DNA from 4 places in the Sphaerotilus sp. FB-3 genome. Region 2 is predicted to be linked to each of the others. Evidence: predicted binding sites of a transcription regulator. Region 2 holds the regulator's gene; each other region holds the start of a gene.
What was found. The regulator FliA, encoded in region 2, starts transcription of late flagellar genes. The targets are predictions, from matches to a motif close to CTAAAGTTTNNNNNNNNNNNGCCGNTA.
Positions count from the first base shown of each region.

Region 1: a site for FliA is predicted at 3,203-3,229, ahead of motA (flagellar motor stator protein MotA). Genes of this name have one in related genera too.
Region 3: a site for FliA is predicted at 1,842-1,868, ahead of flgM (flagellar biosynthesis anti-sigma factor FlgM). Genes of this name have one in related genera too.
Region 4: a site for FliA is predicted at 1,387-1,413, ahead of NFT33_RS00715 (flagellin N-terminal helical domain-containing protein). Genes of this name have one in related genera too.

Region 1 is NZ_BQWE01000004.1:28,979-33,558, reverse strand. Features, by position in the region: gene NFT33_RS00770 (acyl-CoA-binding protein) at 1-24, opposite strand, end outside; gene NFT33_RS00765 (protein phosphatase CheZ) at 131-826, opposite strand; gene cheY (chemotaxis response regulator CheY) at 842-1,240, opposite strand; gene motB (flagellar motor protein MotB) at 1,277-2,224, opposite strand; gene motA (flagellar motor stator protein MotA) at 2,264-3,121, opposite strand; gene NFT33_RS00745 (hypothetical protein) at 3,268-4,580, opposite strand, start outside.
Region 2 is NZ_BQWE01000060.1:48,071-52,650, forward strand. Features, by position in the region: gene flhF (flagellar biosynthesis GTPase FlhF) at 1-1,265, shown strand, start outside; gene NFT33_RS18820 (flagellar biosynthesis protein) at 1,298-2,122, shown strand; gene NFT33_RS18825 (RNA polymerase sigma factor FliA) at 2,143-2,856, shown strand; gene NFT33_RS18830 (methyl-accepting chemotaxis protein) at 2,903-4,267, shown strand; gene NFT33_RS18835 (hypothetical protein) at 4,255-4,473, opposite strand.
Region 3 is NZ_BQWE01000050.1:1,141-5,720, forward strand. Features, by position in the region: gene dcd (dCTP deaminase) at 1-361, shown strand, start outside; gene NFT33_RS16360 (DUF1801 domain-containing protein) at 531-905, shown strand; gene NFT33_RS16365 (hypothetical protein) at 942-1,304, opposite strand; gene flgM (flagellar biosynthesis anti-sigma factor FlgM) at 1,362-1,721, opposite strand; gene flgA (flagellar basal body P-ring formation chaperone FlgA) at 2,001-2,675, opposite strand; gene flgB (flagellar basal body rod protein FlgB) at 2,938-3,348, shown strand; gene flgC (flagellar basal body rod protein FlgC) at 3,348-3,758, shown strand; gene NFT33_RS16390 (flagellar hook assembly protein FlgD) at 3,785-4,471, shown strand; gene flgE (flagellar hook protein FlgE) at 4,515-4,580, shown strand, end outside.
Region 4 is NZ_BQWE01000004.1:20,174-24,753, reverse strand. Features, by position in the region: gene NFT33_RS00720 (hypothetical protein) at 1-1,174, opposite strand, end outside; gene NFT33_RS00715 (flagellin N-terminal helical domain-containing protein) at 1,507-2,346, shown strand; gene fliD (flagellar filament capping protein FliD) at 2,493-3,953, shown strand; gene NFT33_RS00705 (O-linked N-acetylglucosamine transferase, SPINDLY family protein) at 4,086-4,580, shown strand, end outside.

The DNA of each region.
Region 1 (4,580 bases), on a different contig from region 2:
GAACAGGGCATTCAGGTCGGACATGGCGAGGGAACTCCGGAAAGACGGCGAGGCCGTGACAGGCGGGCCAGTGTAGGGCCCGGGCATCACGGCCTCGGCGGGATCCTGTCGCCTCGGCGACCGGCGGTGTTCAGAAGCCCATGCGGGCCAGCAGGTCGTCGACCTCGTTCTGGTCGGTGACCACGTCGGTGCGGGTGCCGTCGACCACCGGGCCCTCGAGCTCGCTGGGCTTGGCGGGGGCTGCGGGCACGGCCGGCGCGGCCTGCGCAGCCGGGCAGGGCGCGGCAGCGGCCACTTCGGCGACCGCCTGCTCGACATGCTCGGGGTGCAGGTCGAGCAGCAGCTTGACCAGGTTGGCCTCGAGCTCGTTGGTGACGCGCACGACCTTCTTGATGATCTGGCCGGTCAGGTCATGGAAGTCCTGGGCCATCATGATGTTGGTCAGATGCTCGTCGATCCGTTCGCACGAGGCGTTCAGGTTGCCGATGTGGCGGTGCACCAGATCGCGCACACCCGCGTCGATGCCGGCGTCCGCGTCGATGGCCTCGATGATCCGGCGCGACTCCGACATCAGCTGCTGATGCTCGACCTTGGCGTCGTCGACCGAGTTCAGCACCCGGTTGGCGGCGTCCGAGGTCTTGTTGGCGATGTAGTTGAGCCGGCTGCGGGCGTCCGGCAGCGCGCTGGTGGCGGCCTGCAGCTCCGGCATCACGCCCACGTTCACCACGCCGAGCTGCTCGATGGTGTCGTGCAGCATCCGGGTCAGCTCGCCGATCTGCTGGATCACCTGGGGCGATGCGGCGACCATGGGCACGTTCTGTGTCATGGCGTGCTCCCGGGCTCAGGCCGTCACGGTCATGCGCTGGATGATCTTCGACAGCTTCTCTTCCAGGGTCGCCTTGGTGAAGGGCTTGACGATGTAGCCGGCCGCACCGATCTGGGCTGCGCGCACGATGTCTTCCTTGCGCGCCTCGGCCGTCACCATCAGCACCGGGATGTGGCAGAGCGCCGGATCCTGCTTGATCTGCGTGAGCAGCTCGAAGCCGTCCATGTTGGGCATGTTGATGTCGCTGACGACGAAGTCGATCTTGTTGGCGCGCAGCACCTGCAGCGCGTTGACGCCATCCTCGGCTTCCTCGATGAACTGGCCGCCCATCTCTTTGATCAGGCCGCGCACGATGCGGCGCATCGTGGAGAAGTCATCGACGACAAGATAGCGGAGGTCGGAGTAGGAAGGCATGACAGATCCTTGTGCTGGAGGGTGGCCGCGTGGGGTTTATCGACCGGCCGAGGCCGGACTTGAGGAAGCGGAATCCGGCGCTGCGCCTTCCTCTGCGGGCTGCGCGGCATCGGTCGACGAGAAGAAGCGCTCCTCGGCATCGCGAGTCATCACGATCAGGCTGATGCGTCGGTTCACCGGGTCGAGGGGATCCTGCTTGTTGAACGGAATGCTCGAGGCCAGGCCCTGCACCCGCAGGATCCGGTCGTTGTCCAGCCCGCCGGCGACCAGCTCCCGCCGCGACGCGTTGGCGCGGTCGCTCGACAGTTCCCAGTTGCTGTAGCCGGCCACGCCGGCGGAGAAGGGCTTGGCATCGGTGTGACCTTCCAGCGTCAGCCGGTTGGGCACCTCGCTGAGCACGCTGCCGATGGCCTGCAGCACATCGCGCATGTAGGGCTTGACCATGTCGGAGCCGCTGTCGAACATCGGTCGATTCTGGTCGTCGACGATCTGGATGCGCAGTCCTTCGCGGGTCATGTCCAGGCGCACCTGGGACTTCAGCGATCGCAGCTGCGGCGAGGCGTCGATGACGTTCTGCATGCGCTGCTTGAGTGCATGCAGCCGCTCCTGCTCGGCCTGGGCCTGGGTGGCCTTGAGCGCCTGCAGGTTGAAGGTCTTCTTCTCGGCCTCGATGTCGCCCTTGCGGACCTGGCCGTTGGTGTGCGTCAGGTCGGTGCCGCCGCCCTTGACGACCGAGGAGGCGTCGCCCGCGCCGGAGCCGCCGCCCAGCAGCGAGATCTTCAGCGGCGACTGGAAGTAGTCCTGCAGGCCCTTCTTGTCACCCTCGGTGGTGGAGCCGAGCAGCCACATCAGCAGGAAGAAGGCCATCATCGCGGTCACGAAGTCGGCGTAGGCGATCTTCCAGGCGCCGCCGTGGGCGCCGTGGCCGCCCTTCTTGACCTTCTTGACGATGATCGGCTGCAGTTTCTTGGCGTCACCGGCCATGGCGTGCTCCCGTGCTCATGCTCGCGATCGCTTCCCGCGTCACTTCTTCTTCACGTGCTGCTCGAGCTCGGTGAAGGTCGGTCGCTCGGTCGAGTACAGCACCTTGCGGCCGAACTCGATGGCGATCTGCGGCGCGTAGCCCTGCATCGAGGCCAGCAGCACCGTCTTGATGGTCTGCAGCTCCTTGCCGTCCTCGTCGATCTTCTGCTCGAGCAGGCCGGCCAGCGGTTCGGCGAAGCCGTAGGCCAGCAGAATGCCCAGGAAGGTGCCCACCAGCGCCGAGCCGATCATGCCGCCCAGCACCGCCGGCGGCTGGCCGACCGAGCCCATGGTGTTGACCACGCCCAGCACCGCCGCGACGATGCCGAAGGCGGGCAGGGCGCCGGCCAGTCGGGCGATGGCGGCTGCGGCCGCGTGGGCCTCGTGGTGATGGGTCTCCAGCTCGGTGTCCATCAGCGACTCGATCTCGTGGGCATTGAGGTTGCCCGAGACCATCATGCGCAGGTAGTCGCAGACGAACTCGGTCACATGGTGGTCGTTGCCCACCACCGGGAACTTCTGGAACAGCGCCGAGCTGTGCGGATCCTCGATGTCCTTCTCGATCGACATCAGGCCTTCCTTGCGGGTCTTCTGCAGGATCTCGAAGAGCATGGCCAGCAGCTCCATCGCGCGGGCCTTGGAGTGCTTGGAGGGCTTGAAGCAGGCGCCCAGGCCCTTGCCGGTGGCCTTGAGCACCTTGGGCTGGTTGTTCGCGACGAAGGCGCCCAGCGCGCCGCCGAAGATGGTGATCATCTCGAAGGGCAGGGCCTTCAGGATGACCTGGATGTTGCCGCCGTGCACGATGTACACGCCGAAGATGCAACCGATGGCGACGAGCCACCCGACGATGACGAACATGGATCCTGACTCCTCAGTGGAGGCTCAGCGTTCCGGCGCAGCACGCCTCGGGCGTTGCGCGGATCGCAGGCATGATTTGCATATCGGTGCGGATTCGGGTCACTTGAGCCGGGCTAGATCGGCAAAAGCGCGGCTCGCGCGGTCCATCAGCGGCGCAATGCCCGCCGACTCGCGACGAATTCCGGCGTCAGCGTCGCGCACAGCGTGTGGATCGGCGCGAAGGCCGGATGGCGGGCGATCAGCCGCTCGGCCGAATCGACGAAGGCCTCGGGCAGGCCCCAGCCGGTGCGCGAGTTGTGGAACAGCGGCAGCGACAGCAGCCGCGGCATGACCCGGTGCTGCGAGATCGCCGTCAGGCACAGGTCGGTGGCCCACAGATGCCAGCCCATTTCCGGCGCGATGCGGTGGATCGAGCCGCGCGAGACGACGATGGCGACCTCGTCGAAGGACAGCGCCACGCCCGAGCCGGGATGATCCATGTGGATCAGCCGGTCGATGACCTGGCCGGCGCGCATCAGCCGCTGCCCCTGCGCATCGACGCCGACGCCGATGAAGCCCAGCAGCGTGCGCGGCCGCTCGTGCGCGGGAATGGCCTCGAGTTCGGCCGAAAGCCGCTGGCCGAAGCCGGGCGGGAAATAGACGTCCTGGTGGCACAGCAGCAGCCAGTCGGCCTCGCAGGCGGCCTCGGCCTGCGCGATCGCGTCGCCGGGGCTGGTGGCGCCGCGGCACACCGCGATGCGGGCGTTGACCTCGCGCAGTCCTGGCGAGGCCAGCACGTTGGCGCGCAGCTGTGCCTCGTCGGTGGTGGGCACGACGACGGCGAAGGGCGCGCTCGTGCGTGGCGGCAGCGCTGCGGCCGCCCGGCCGTCATCGTCGCGGCGGGCCAGCACATGCAGCCGGCGCATCCGGTGCACCTCGTCGACGCAGCCCTCGCCCAGGCCGAGCAGGCTGGCGAGCTGGCGCACGCCCTGCGCGAAGGCCGGATCGGCGGTCTCGACCGGCTCGTGCGCGGCCAGGTGCGGCAGCCAGCCGGCATCGAGCAGCAGCTTGTAGACGGTGGCTGGCGCATGGGCGCGTGCCAGATCATGCTGAGGATCGCCGGCGGCGGCCGTCCCTGCCTCCAGCAGCCGGGCCATGCGCTCGAGCGTGCAGCCGTTGTCCAGTGCCAGGCTCAGCCGGGCACCGGGCGCGCAGCACTCGCCCAGCCGCGCCAGCCAGCGGTCGGCATCGGTCAGCGCGAAGAAGCCCGGCGACAGCAGCAGCAGGTCGATCGATCCGGCCGGTGGCAGGGCCGGTGCGAGCGCCTCGCCGCCCACCGGCAGCGGCACGGCCTGCCAGCGGGCCTGGGCATGCTGCTGCCGATGCCACGGGGCCAGCAGCGCGGCCTCCTCGCCCACCGCCAGCACCTGCCGAGCCGGTGGCAGCACCGCGAGCCAGCGGCCGTCGGGCGGCCTGGGCA
Region 2 (4,580 bases):
GGATGCGCCAGCAGGAGCGCGACGAGGCGGCTGCTGCCGCGACGACCGAAGAGCGCTCCTATCCGCCGGTCATGAGCCTGCATGACGACGAGCAGCTGTCCACCTCGGATGCCGATCTGTACGACAGCACCCTGATGCCGCGCCTGGACGTGCCGGCGCATTCGGCGGCGATGAACCCGGCGCCGGTGCGCTCCGCCGCGGGCCCGCGGGGCATCGATCCGGCCGATTCGATCCTGCCCTCGTCGATGGAGATGCTCAACGAGATCCGTGCCATGAAGGGCATGATCGAGGAGCGCTTCAACACGATGGCCTTCATGGACCGGCTCAACAACAGCCCGCGCCATGCCCAGCTCACCACCCGGCTGCTCGATGCCGGCTTCTCTCCCGGCCTGATCCGCAAGCTCTGCGACAGCCTGAGCGAGGACGTGACCGACGAGATGGTCTGGGCCGCCGACGTGCTGCAGCGCAATGTGCTGACCGGCGAGAACGAGCCCGACATCGAGGACCAGGGCGGCGTCTACGCGATGATCGGCTCGACCGGCGTCGGCAAGACCACCTCGACCGCCAAGCTGGCGACCTCGTTCGCGACCCGCCATGGCGCGGCCAATCTCGGCCTGATCACGCTCGACGCCTACCGGGTCGGCGCGCACGAGCAGCTGCGTGCCTATGGCCGCATTCTCGGCGTGCCGGTGCACACCGCGCATGACCGCGCGGCGCTGGAGGATCTGCTCGACCTGCTGTCGGGCAAGAAAATGGTGCTGATCGACACCGCGGGCCTGGCACAGCGCGACGCGCGCACCCGCGACCTGCTCGACATGCTCTCGCACCGCAGCATCAAGCGGCTGCTGGTGGTGAACGCCGCGCAGCAGGGCGAGACCATCGAGGATGTGCTCAATGCCTACTCCGCCAACCAGGCGCGCGGCATCATCCTGTCCAAGCTCGACGAGGCGGTGAAGCTCGGCCCGGCGCTCGATGCGCTGATCCGCCAGCATCTGAAGGTGGTGGCGATCTCGAACGGCCAGCGTGTTCCCGAGGACTGGCACCGCCTCAGCGCCCAGGCGCTGGTGAACCGGGCGCTGCGCAGCGGCGGACCTCAGGCCTGGCGCCTGAACACCGGCGACGTCAACCTGATCTTCTCCCGGCCCGCCTCGGCCGCGACCGAGCCTGCACCGGCCGTCAAGCCGGCGGCTTCGGCCGCTGCGAATGCATCGGCCCCTCCTGCACGTCGCCAGCCGTCCGCGGCTGTCCGTGACCTGGGCGCCTGAGCGGCCCGCCCCAGACCGCAACGGAGCACGCGATGGCCTTTCCCAGCGATTTCCGCCAGGCGCAGCCGGCCGATCAGGCCGACGGGCTGCGCCGTCTCTTCTCCGTGCGCTCCGTCCGCTTCATTCCGGTGGTGTCCAACCCGTTTGTCCAGCACCAGGACCAGCTGCTGCACCGGATGATGGTCGCGCTGGAGTCGCTGGGGCTCTACACGCTGATGGTGGACGCCTCCGAGCGGGCCCCGCGGGCACGTGACGGCGGCTTCGACGGTCTGGCGAAGTTCATCGAGCCGCGCTCCGACCGCCGCGCCTATCTGGCCGCGCGGGGACTGCCCGAGCGCTGGTCCGAGAGCGTGGCCGGCCCGCGCGGTTTCCTGCGGGCGATCATCGATGCGGCACCGCTGTCGCAGGCGGTGCTGCTGCATGCCAGCGCCGCCGAGCTGGCCCGCCTGTTCGGCAGCGGCGAGCAGGGCCTGAGCCGGCCACGCCCGCTGGTGCTGTGCGACGAGCGCGCCGATGCGGTCACCCATGCCTACGCCTCGCTGAAGCGGCTGGCCACCGAGGTCGGCTGGCGCGAACACGACATGCTGATGAGCGCCGAGATCGATGCGCCGGCCTCCTGGCATGTGCCGGGGCGGCTGGCGCAGTGCGCCGACCTGTTCTTCGGGGGCGTGCAGAACGACTGCATCGAGATCGTTCCGACCCGCCCGGCGACCTGGCGAGCAGCCGAGGCGCTGGCCGCCTTCATGGACAGTGCCCTGCAGGCCGGGGCGGCCTTCGTGCCCGCCAGCCAGAGGCGTCCGCGTCCGGGTGCAGCTCCGCGCCCGATTTCATCCCCCAGTCTGCAGCCGATGGTCTGACCATGTCACGGAGCCAACCGATCTACAACTCCAACGGCCAGCTCGACGCCAAGACCATGCTCGAGCAGTACAGCTCGCTGGTGCGGCGTCTGGCGCACCAGATGATCGCCCGGCTGCCGGCGAACGTCGAGCTCGACGACCTGATCCAGGTCGGCATGATCGGGCTGACCGACGCGATGAGCCGCTTCGACATCAAGCAGGGCGTGCAGTTCGAGACCTTCGCCACCCAGCGCATCCGCGGCGCCATGCTCGACGAGCTGCGCGGCGGCGACTGGATGAGCCGCAGCGGGCGCAAGCACCAGCGTGACATCGAGGGCGCGGTCCACAAGCTCGAGCAGCGTCTCGGCCGGGCGCCGCACGAGAGCGAGATCGCCGCCGAGATGGGCCTGTCGCTGCCCGACTACCAGGATCTGCTCAACCGGGTCCGTGGAACGCAGCTGGTCTATCTCGAGGACATGAGCGGCGACGAGGGCGACAGCGACTATCTGGATCGCCATGTCGCCGACACCGACGCCGATCCGCTGGCCCGGCTCAACGACCGACGCATGCGCGAGGCGCTGGTCGAGGCGATCAAGGGCCTGCCCGAGCGCGAACAGTACGTGATGAGCATGTACTACGAGCACGACATGAACCTGAAGGAAATCGCCGCAGTCCTGGGCGTGACCGAGTCGCGGGTGTGCCAGCTGCACAGCCAGTCGATCGCCCGGCTGCGCGCCAAGCTGCGGGCCTGGTGAGATTCAGGGCACCTCCGGCGAGGTGCCCTCCAGCCGGAAATCCGAGATGTGGAAGCTGTTGCATGGTCGGCGTGCGGATGCCGACAAGGCCCTGAACCCGACGTCCGACGGGCCGGCGATGCCGCCTGTGTCGTCCGAGAAGGGCGTTGTCCAGCGCATCGCCGCCCAGGTGTCGAACATCGGCCGCGATGCGGCCGAGACCCGCGGCGTGATCGAGGATGCCAAGCGTGATGCGGCCGTGCATCTGGCCTCGCTGCAGCAGCTCGAGCAGTGGCTGCGCGAGGTCGAGCAGTCCCAGCGTGCGATCGGCGATGCTTCTGGCGCCACCCGAGAGGCCGTGGTGCGGGCGCGCACCGAGGTCGCGCAGGTCGCCGGCGAGGTGGCCAGCATCGTCGAGGTGCTGCGCCAGGTGGCCTCGGCCGCCAGCGACATCGGCCAGATCGCGCTGCAGACCCGGCTGGTCGCCTTCAATGCCTCGGTCGAGGCCAAGCGCGCCGGCGAGGCCGGGCGCGGCTTCGGTGTGGTGGCCGATGCGGTCAAGGATCTGGCCGGCCGGGTGGAGAGCTCCTCGCGCACCATCATGGGCACGCTGACCGATCTGGACCGGCGCATCGAGTCCTTCTCGCGCGAGATCCGCTCGGGTGAAGAGGGTTCGGCCCAGGGCGCGATCCACCGCGCGTTCGCCGAGGTCGAGGTCTCGGTCGGACGGATCGACGAGACCGCCGGGCGCAGCGCCACCACCGTCCAGCAGGTCTGCGAGCGCTCGCAGCAGCTCTCCAGCGGCATCCGTCATGCCTTCGACGGCCTGGATGTGGCGCTGGACTGCAGCGACCGTTTCCTGTCGGTGTCCGAGACCCTGATCGACGAACTGGCCGGCTGCGGTGTCGAAACCACCGACACGCCGATGATCGCGCAGGCCCAGCGTGCGGCCGCCGACATGTCCCGGCTGCTCGAGCAGGCGGTCCAGCAGGGGCACATCTCGGCGCAGGCGCTCTTCGATGTGCGCTATCAGCCGCTCGAGGGCACGCAGCCGGAGCAGTTTCTGGCCACCTTCTCGCCGCTGGCGGAAAGGCTCTTTCCGGCGATCCAGGAAAAGGTGCTGGGCAGCAGCGACAAGATCGCCTTCTGCATCGCGGTCGATCGCAACGGCTATGTGCCGGTGCACAACACCATCTACTGCCAGCCTCAGCGTCCCGGCGATGTGGCCTGGAACACCGCCAACAGCCGCTACCGGCGCATCTTCAACGACCGCACCGGTCTGGCCTCGGCGCGCAACGAGCGGCCTTTCCTGGTGCAGACCTACCGCCGCGACATGGGCGGCGGCAAGCATGTGATGCTCAAGGAGGCCTCGGCACCGATCATCGTGCAGGGCCGCCACTGGGGCGGCCTGCGCATCGGTTACCGGTTCTGAGGCGACTGCAGCGCGGTCAGCCAGTCGCAGCGCAACAGGCCGCGCTGGTGCAACTGGCGCCGTGCTGCGGCGTAGAACGAGGGCGTCAGCGTCATCAGCAGCGACACCGGCATCATTTCCGGCGCATCGATGACGGCCAGGGCCAGCAGCAGCGTCCAGCCTGCCGCCCACACGCAGAGCACCAGATCGCACAGGGCTGCTTCCATGGCGCGACCGCCGGAATGATGGCGGTGCCATTGCTTGAGATCTTGCAGCTGCTGCAGTGTCATGGGCTGACCTGGGTACGGGCGGTGGGTGGCAGAGGGGGCGGGTC
Region 3 (4,580 bases), on a different contig from region 2:
CGACGAGAAGAGCTTCGTCGACTTCAAGGGCGAGGTCTGCATCATTCCGCCCAACAGCTTCGCGCTGGCACGCACGGTCGAGTATTTCCGCATTCCGCGCAGCGTGCTGACCGTCTGCCTGGGCAAGAGCACCTACGCGCGCTGCGGCATCATCGTCAACGTCACGCCCTTCGAGCCCGAGTGGGAAGGCTATGTGACGCTGGAGTTCTCCAACACCACGCCGCTGCCGGCCAAGATCTACGCCGGCGAGGGCTGCGCGCAGGTGCTGTTCTTCGAGTCCGACGAGATCTGCGAGACCAGCTACCGAGACCGCGGCGGCAAGTACCAGGGCCAGACCGGCGTCACGCTGCCGCGCACCTGAGCGCCCATGGGGGATTGCCCCGGTCCGTTTCCGGGGCGCTTTGCTAACATCGAACGGCTGTTCGTCCTATCCCGTCAATGCGGGTCGGGCGTGAAACCCTGCCGCATCGCGGCACCACGGACGAGGCGCATCCGCTCCCCCAGACATTCCGCCGCGACGGAATTCCTCCATGCGACATCTTGTCCGGCCCGCCGCACTGGTGGCCAACTTCTTCGACATGCTGCCGCCTGCGCAAGTCGCGACGGCAACCGCGATCCAGCAGGCGGTGATCGCTGCCGAGCCTGATCTGGCCCAGACGGTGCGCTGGGGCAATCTGATGTTCCTGTATCGCGGCAGCAACCTGATGGCGATGGCGCTGCACAAGGGCCAGGCGCATCTGCAGGTGCTCAACGGGGCGGAGCTGATGACGCGCTTTCCCCTGCTCGACGGCGTCGGCCGGGGCATGCGCATCCTGAAGTTCCGCTACAGCCAGCCGGTCGACGCCTTGCTGATCGGCGAGGTGGTGCGGGCCTCGCTCGGCCTGCTGCAGGCCGTTGCGCGCTGACTTCCCGTCGCTTCCTGTGACGACCCGGCCTCTGGCTCAGGCGCTGTAGCTGCGTCGGACCGGATCCTGTTCCTCGCCGGCCAGCACCGCCACCGCCCGGTCGACCGGCGCACGGCTGCGCTGCAGGCGCGCCAAGGCTTCGCGCACGCGGCCCGAGGCCTGGCTCAGCCGGTCGCGCATCGCTGTCGACAGCCGGCCCTGACGGGCCGCCGGGGTCAGCGTGTCCATCGTGCAGGCCAGCAGTTCATGCAGGCGCCGGGCCTGCGGCTCGATGCGCGCATGGTCCTGAAGCCTCAGCGCATGCTCGAGCAGCGCGATCTCGCGCTCGAGACGGCCCATCAGCGCTTCGGGTGACAGGGCGTTCGCGGCAGGAGGCGGGGTGTGTCGTGAAGAGTTCATGGTCGACGGGGTCTCGCGTTGGCGGTCGCCGCGGCGAGCGGGCAGGGCGCCCTGTCCTCAGCGACCGGTTCCGATCTGGCCCAGCAGATCCTGGGCATTGGCCAGCAGCTTGTCGGCGATGGCTTCCGCATTGATGCGGTAGACACCGTCGGAAATGGCCTGGCGCATGCGCTGCACCTTCTCGGTGTCGAACTCCGCATTCGCGTCGGCCATGCCGCCCTCGCGCAGCGCGGCGCTGGTCTCGGACATCTGCACGTTGGTGCTGCTGTCCGGGGCATCGGCCGGCGTGCCGCTGGTCGGAGCCGGAGGCGTGGCATCACGCGGTGCGGCCTCCTGCCGGACGGGCGGGGCCGTGGGATTGACCGCCGCCAGGGCTGGCGCCGGGGTGTTCAGGGGATTGCTGTTGCCGATCTTCATCACGTACTCCTGCAGACCTTGGGTGGTCCTTGTTCCGGGTGTCGAGCATTCGACCGCCAGAACACAACCCCTGTGTCGTGGCGTGTGACCGAATTCTCGCAACCTCTGTGTCAAGTTGGGTATCGGTCTGCCCGCCGGTCACTTTAGCCGGAGCGTGGAGAAGTTGTATCTGCTTGTGTATCAAATCTGCGTGAAGATGCACTTCGGGTCCGTGGGCCATCCCGGGCTCCGCAAGCCAGGGCAGCCCGTCCCGTTCGGCATCACGGCGGATCTTGCGGCTCATGAGCGCACCTCGACGCGACGCTCGCCGACAGGTCGCCCGGTCACGATCTTGCCGGAAGGGGTGCGCACCCGGACCGCCTGTCCGTCCAGGCCGTTCGACAGGGCCTGGGCCTCGGTGCTGGCCGAGAAGCCTTCGCCCACATAGACCAGCGTGACCGTCTCGCCGGCAGCGAACCACTGGCGCACGCGCAGGTGATGCGGGCGCAGCGGGGTGCCGGGCGGCAGCGTGGCGGCGAGCAGCCGTCCGACCAGCAGCTGCGGATCGCGGAACACCGGCGCTGCGGCGCTGGCGATGTCGACCTCGCGGATCTGCAGGTCCTCGGCACGGATCTCGGCGCCGGCCTGCAGCGGTCCGGCGTTCACCACCGCCGGACTCCAGACCCGCACGGTCACTGGCAGGAAGACGTTCCAGTTGACCGGGCCATCGGTGCAGCGCAGGCCCACGCGGGTGCGGCCCCAGGCGGTCGAGCCGGTCGGCAGATAGGGTTCGATGCGCCGGCATGGCGTCAGCTTCAGGCGCGGATCGAGCTGTCCGGGCTCGATCTCGATGCGGGCGTCGGCGGGCAGCGCGGCGGCGCCGCCGCGTGCCAGTTCCATCAGCTGCTGCATGGGAATCGGCGTCGGTGCGTCGGCGTGCGCAGGCAGCGCCAGCGCCTGCATCAGCAAGGCCACCGCCGCGAGCGTCCGTGCCCCGGCCAGAGCCAGGCGTGGCGCGGTGCACCGGGCAGACGGTGCAGGCCGAGGCGCAGCGAGGGCAGCAGAGGGGGACGGTGACTCGATCATGACACGCCACTGTAGGTTGCGCCCCGGGCGTTCCAGTGCCCAAGATGGGGCGCACGCGTCGGCCTTTTCCGGTGAGCGCGGTCCCGGGGGGGCATCAAGAATGCCGCCAGATCCCCGAACCCCGACCCCCGACCCCGATGCCGAGGATGTCATGCTGAACCGTCTCGACAGCTCGCTGGGCTTCCAGTCCCAGGCCCTGCTGCTGCGCGCCGAGCGCCAGCGGCTGATCGCGAGCAACATCGCCAATGCCGACACGCCCGGCTACCAGGCGCGCGATCTCGACTTCGCCACCGCGCTGCGTCAGGCCACCGGCGGCTCCACGGTGCCTGCGGTGGCGATGGCCGGCACCAGCGAGCGCCACCTCGGTATCGGCCAGCTGCCCGCCACACGTGAGGCCTCGCTGCTGTACGCACGGCCGAGCCAGACCAATCTCGACGGCAATTCCGTCGACATGGACCGCGAGCGTGCCAGCTTCGCCGACAACGCGGTCAAGTACGAGGCCTCGCTGCGCTTCATCAACGGCAGCGTGCGCACCATGCTCGATGCCATCAAGGGGCAATGATGTCTCTGCTCAGGATCTTCCATGTCTCCGGCAGCGCGGTCAGCGCACAGAGCCAGCGGCTCAACACCGTCTCGTCCAATCTCGCCAACGCCGACACCGCGGCCGGCCCGGACGGCAAGAGCTTCAAGGCCCGCCAGGTGGTCTTCCAGACCCTGCCGATGAGCGACGACGCCGGCAGCGTCGGCGTCAAGGTCTCGGCGGTGCGCGAGGACGACACGCCGGGTCGCCGCATCCACGACCCCGCCCACCCGAATGCCGATGCCGAGGGCTATGTGACCTTCAGCAACGTCAATCCGGTGGAGGAGATGGTCAACATGATCTCCGCCTCGCGTTCCTACCAGAACAACGTCGAGGTGATGAACACCGCCAAGTCCCTGCTGCTGAAGACGCTGCAGATGGGCCAGGGCTGAGGCTGACACCAGGCCGCAGGACCACCATGACCACCACCTCGTCGACCGCATCCTCCACCAGCGCGCTGGTCGCGCAGATCAACGCCAGTTCGTCGGGCAGCTCGAGCGGCACCGCCAGCAGCACGAAGGCGATGTCGGACCAGTTCCTGAAACTGCTGATCACGCAGATCCAGAACCAGGACCCGCTCAACCCGACCGACAACGCGCAGTTCACCAGCCAGCTCGCGCAGATCAACACCGTCTCCGGTCTGGAGAAGGTCAACGAGAGCATCGCGTCGATGTCGAGCCAGTTCCTGCAGATGCAGGCGATGCAGAGCGCCTCGCTGGTCGGGCGCTCGGTGATCGTGCCGGGCAACGCGCTGACGGTGTCCGACGGCAAGGCCACCGGCCAGTTCGAGCTGTCCAGCGCGGCCGACTCGGTCAAGGTCGATGTGCTCTCCAGCGCCGGGCGGGTGATCGACACCATCGACATCGGCGCCGAGACCTCCGGCCGCCACCAGTTCAGCTGGACGCCGGCCGAGGGCGTCGACACCACCGGCCTGCGCTTCCGCGTCAGCGCCACCCGGGGCACCGCCGCGGTGAGCAGCACCGCGCTGCAGAGCCAGCAGATCACCTCGGTGGCCGCCGGCAGCAGCGGCAGCGCCTCGATGAACCTGACGCTGAAGGACGGATCGACCGTCGCCTACAGCGCAGTGCGTGCCTTCGGCAGCTGAACCCGTCGTCTTCTCCCCCCGAATTTCCCCCCAGGAGTCCCCCATGAGCTTTCAGCAAGGCCTGTCGGGCCTGAACGCCACCAGCAAGAGCCTCGAGGTCATCGGCAAC
Region 4 (4,580 bases), on a different contig from region 2:
CGGGCGTGGCCTGCGGCGCGGGTCGCGAGGACAGCATGTCCTGCTCGCCCCGGCCCAGCAGACGCTCGAACTGGTCCAGGGCCTCGTTGCTGCGTCCCTGGGCAGCCAGCGACATGGCCAGCATGAAACGGCTGTGCTCCTGGTCGGGTGCCCGCATCAGCTCCTGGCGTGCCTGACGGGCGGCCTGTTCGAAATCGCCTCGACCGAAAGCCCGCATGGCCTCGTCCATCGGTGCCGCTGGCGCACGGGCTGCGATCGCCCGGGCGGGCAGGTGGAAGGGCGCCGGCGTGACGGTGCTGGGCCTGCCGCCGGTGGCGCGCGCCAGCGTGGCGTCGATCGAGGCCATCGCGCGAGCCATCGCGGCATCGAGTCGGGCCGGGGCGGGTGGGGCCGGCGGGCGCGGCAAGGCCTCCAGCGTGACGAAGGGCAGACCGAACAGATGCAGCCAGACGTGTTCCCACAGGCGAGCATGGACGGGCTGTCCGGGCAGCACCCGCTCGAGCACATGGTCCAGCGCCTGGCGGTGCTGCCGCACCGTGGCCTCCAGCACCGTCTGTCGCACCGCGAGAATGCCGCCCGGGGCCCGGCGGCCCAGATCGCTGCGGCGAGCGGCCCTCGCCAGCTCGCCCAGGCCGCAGAGGTCGAGAAAATGCCCCAGCAGATGCGTGCCCCGGTCCAGCCCATGAAGGCGACGGTACTGGCGGGCGAGCCACTGTGCTTCCGCGTCGCGCCCGCCCAGCGTCGACAGGCTGCGGGGGCAGAAATGCTGCGGCTCCACCGGCAGCCCGCCCATCCAGTCGCGCTGGCCGGGATGCTGCGCCAGTTCGGCTTCCGGCAGATCGCGCAGCGCCAGGGGCGCGCCCAGGGGCTGAACGTCGCTCCATTCGTCCTCGCTGTCGATCAGATCGAGCAGGGCCGGTGCCGCGTCGAAGGGCTGGCCGTCGCAGAACACGGTCAGATCGCGTGGCGCACCGCCCGGCAGGGCCAGCAGGTGGCGCAGATGCATCTCCGCCGCGCTGGTGTCAGTTTCGGCCGACACGCGCTGGACCGGCCGGTGCAGGCCGGCGGTGGCATCGGGATGCAGTGGCGCGTGAAGCCTGATCCCGCAGGAGGCGGGCAGCTCGTCGATCCAGCGGATGTCCTGCCCCAGGCAGGCGACGACGAGGTTGATCATGAGGAAGTCTCCGGAGCAGGCGTGTCCGCCGGCATGGCGTCACGCAAAGAAGGTTGCGAGCGTTTCTAGCACCGAATGTTTCACTTTTGCGCAGTTGAAGTGGTACCAATTGGTGTTCTTCTTGACAGATTGACGGCGGGCGTGGAGGGCATGTGCTGATGTGCCTTGGTGTGCGGAGGCAAGAACTGGGGTGAAAAAATGCTCAGTTCAGCCTCAAGCCGGGCGGCGAGTCGTCGAAAACTCAAGTACGGCTCGGACCCCATGTGCGACGAGCCGATCAGGTGCCGGGAGCGGCACCAAGCTCATCAGCATCAGACATCACTGGAGTAGCTATGCCTACCACCATCAACACCAACATGGCCTCGCTGAGCGCTCAGCGCGCTCTGCAGTCGACCGAGGGCTCGCTGTCGACCTCGATGCAGCGTCTGTCGACCGGCCTGCGGATCAACTCGGCCAAGGATGATGCGGCCGGTCTGGCCATCGCTGAGCGCATGACCTCGCAGGTTCGCGGCATGACCGTCGCGACGCGCAATGCCAACGATGCGATCTCGATGGCGCAGACGGCTGAAGGTTCCCTGGGCAAGGTCGGCGAGTCCCTGCAGCGCATGCGTGAGCTGGCGGTCCAGTCGGCCAACTCCACCAACGACACCAGCGACCGTGTCAACCTGAACGAGGAATACACTGCGCTGGCGACCGAAGTCAGCCGCGTGCTCGAAGGCACCAAGTTCAACGGCAAGAACCTGCTGAACTCGGCGGCCACCAGCATGGCCTTCCAGATCGGTACCGACACCGATGCCACCGACCGCATCACGGTCGCGCTGCGCAACATGACCGCAGGCACCGGCATGGTTGCGGCCATCACTGGCACGGCTGCCTCGATCTCGACGGTCGCGGCCTCCCTGACGACCATCTCGAACCTGGATGCCGCGATCGACGAGGTGACCTCGGCCCGCTCGAACCTGGGCTCGGTGCAGAACCGCTTCGAGAGCGTGGTGGCCAACCTGGCGACCAGCCAGGAGAACATCACCTCGGCACGCGGCCGCATCACCGACGCGGACTTCGCGGTCGAATCTGCGAACCTGTCGCGGGCCCAGGTGCTCTCGCAGGCGGGCAACACGATGCTGGCCCAGGCCAACCAGCAGCCGCAGCAGGTCCTGTCGCTGCTGCGCTGATCCGGCCTGATCCGGATCAGCAGGTGGTCCGGGCCGAGGCCCGGGCTGCTTCTGTCGATTCCCTCTGCGCGCAGATCGGCCCGTCCGTTCTGCGCGTTCGTGCTTGAACTCGTCGCGAGCGTCCTCAGTCTTCAGGAGTAGTTTTCATGGCTTCCATTACCGCGTCCGGTCTGGGCAGTGGTCTCGACGTCAGCTCGATCGTCAGCCAGCTGATGGCCATCGAGCGCCAGCCGCTAAAGACGCTGCAGAGCACGCAGAGCTCGATCAATGCCCAGATCTCGTCGTTCGGCAAGATCCAGAGCGCGCTGTCGACGCTGCGCGACAAGTCGGCCGCCTTCAACTCGACGTCGCTGTGGGGTCAGACCAGCACGACGGTCTCCGATGCCTCGGTGGCCACGGTCACCCCGGTCAGCGGCAAGAGCGGGGCGGCAGGATCCCACTCGCTGCAGGTCAATGCGCTGGCGACGACGCAGACGGTCAGCAGCTCGGTGTTCTCGGGCAGCAGCGCGACGCTGTCGGAGGGGTCGATGACGATCGAGCTGGGCAGCTGGACCGGGGGGACGCCGCCGACCGGCTTCAGCGCGAAGTCGGGCGCGACGCCGGTCACGATCAGCATCGGCGCCGGAGAGACTTCGCTGGGCTCGATCCGCGACAAGATCAACAAGGCCAACGCCGGCGTGACCGCCGGCATCGTGACCGATGCGTCGGGGGCCCGGCTGACGCTGCGCTCGACGAAGACGGGCGAGGAGAATGCCTTCCGCATTGCCGTCAACGAGACCAGCGACGACGGCAACGCGGCCACCGGGCTCTCGGCCCTGGCCTATGACGCCACCACGGCCTCGCCGATGTCGCGCAATCAGGTGGCCGGCAACGCGCAGGTGCTGATCAACGGCCTGTCGATCAGCTCGGCCTCGAACACGATCGACAACGCGATCGAGGGTCTGTCGATCAAGCTGAGCAAGACCAGCAGCACGCCGGTCGAGCTGGCCGTCGCGGCCGAACATTCGGATGTCAAGACGGCGATCAACGATTTCATCAGTGCGTTCAACGGCCTGTCCGACACGATCAAGAGCGAGACGAAGTACGACGCGGCGACGAAGACGGCCGGCAAGCTGCAGGCCGACCGCACGGCCGTGGGCATCCAGAGCCAGATGCGGCAGATGGTGTTCGAGGCTTTCGGAGGCAGCGACAGCGGGAGCCTGAAGCGGCTGTCCGACATCGGCGTGTCGATCAACGCGTCCGGAAAGCTGGAGCTGAAGTCGTCGAAGCTCGATGCGGCACTCGAGAATCCGACCCAGGTGAAGGAACTGCTCAACGGGGGCGACGGCAGCACGACGGCGCTGACCGGCGTGATGAAGCGGTTCCGCAAGTACGCGGACGGTGTGCTGGGGACCGATGGCGCGCTGCAGACGCGCACCGACGGCCTGCGCACCGAGCTCAAGCGCAACCAGGACAAGCAGGACGCGATGGAGCTGAGGCTGACCGGCATCGAGGACCGGTTGAACAAGCAGTACCAGTCGCTCGACAAGCGGATGTCCAACCTCAATTCCCTGGGAACCGCCGTCAACAACCTGGCCACCTCGCTGAGCCGCTCCTACTACTACTGATCCCGGCGCCCACCGCCATCGCGACGCTCGTCGAACTGGCGTGTGACGCACGCCTTATCGGGCCATGCCTCGACGGGGGAAGTGACAGACTCGATCGGTCCAGTCGTCACTCCACCTTTCAGAGGCATTCCCATGAGTCTTTCCTCTGTCGATGCGCGTCCGGTCGTGTCGGACCGGGGGCGCAGCGTGCCCGGTCGTCGAGACCCCGGCGGCGCGGCCTCGCATCGCGGACAGGAACTGCAGTCCCGCGGCCAGCTGAAGGCGGCACGCGAGCAGTTTCTCGCTGCGACGCGGCAGTCGCCCGGGCAGGCGATCCACTGGGCCCGGCTGGCCCAGTGCGAGCATGCCCTGGGCTTGATCGACGACAGCATCCGCCATCTCGAGCAGGCCTTCCGGCTCGACCGCTCCAGCGCGGGAACCTGCCAGCTGCTGGCCGACCTGCTGCTCGAGCGCCACCGCAATGCCGAGGTGGTCCGGGTGCTGGAGTCGCTCGATGCCTCGGTGGAGCGCGATGCCCGCTGGCATCTGGCGCTGGCCAAGGCCCGCATCAAGCTGTTCGACTTCGAGGGCACGGTCAAGGCCTGCTCGATGGCGCTGGCGCTGGCCGGTCCGGACCGGTCGATCCGC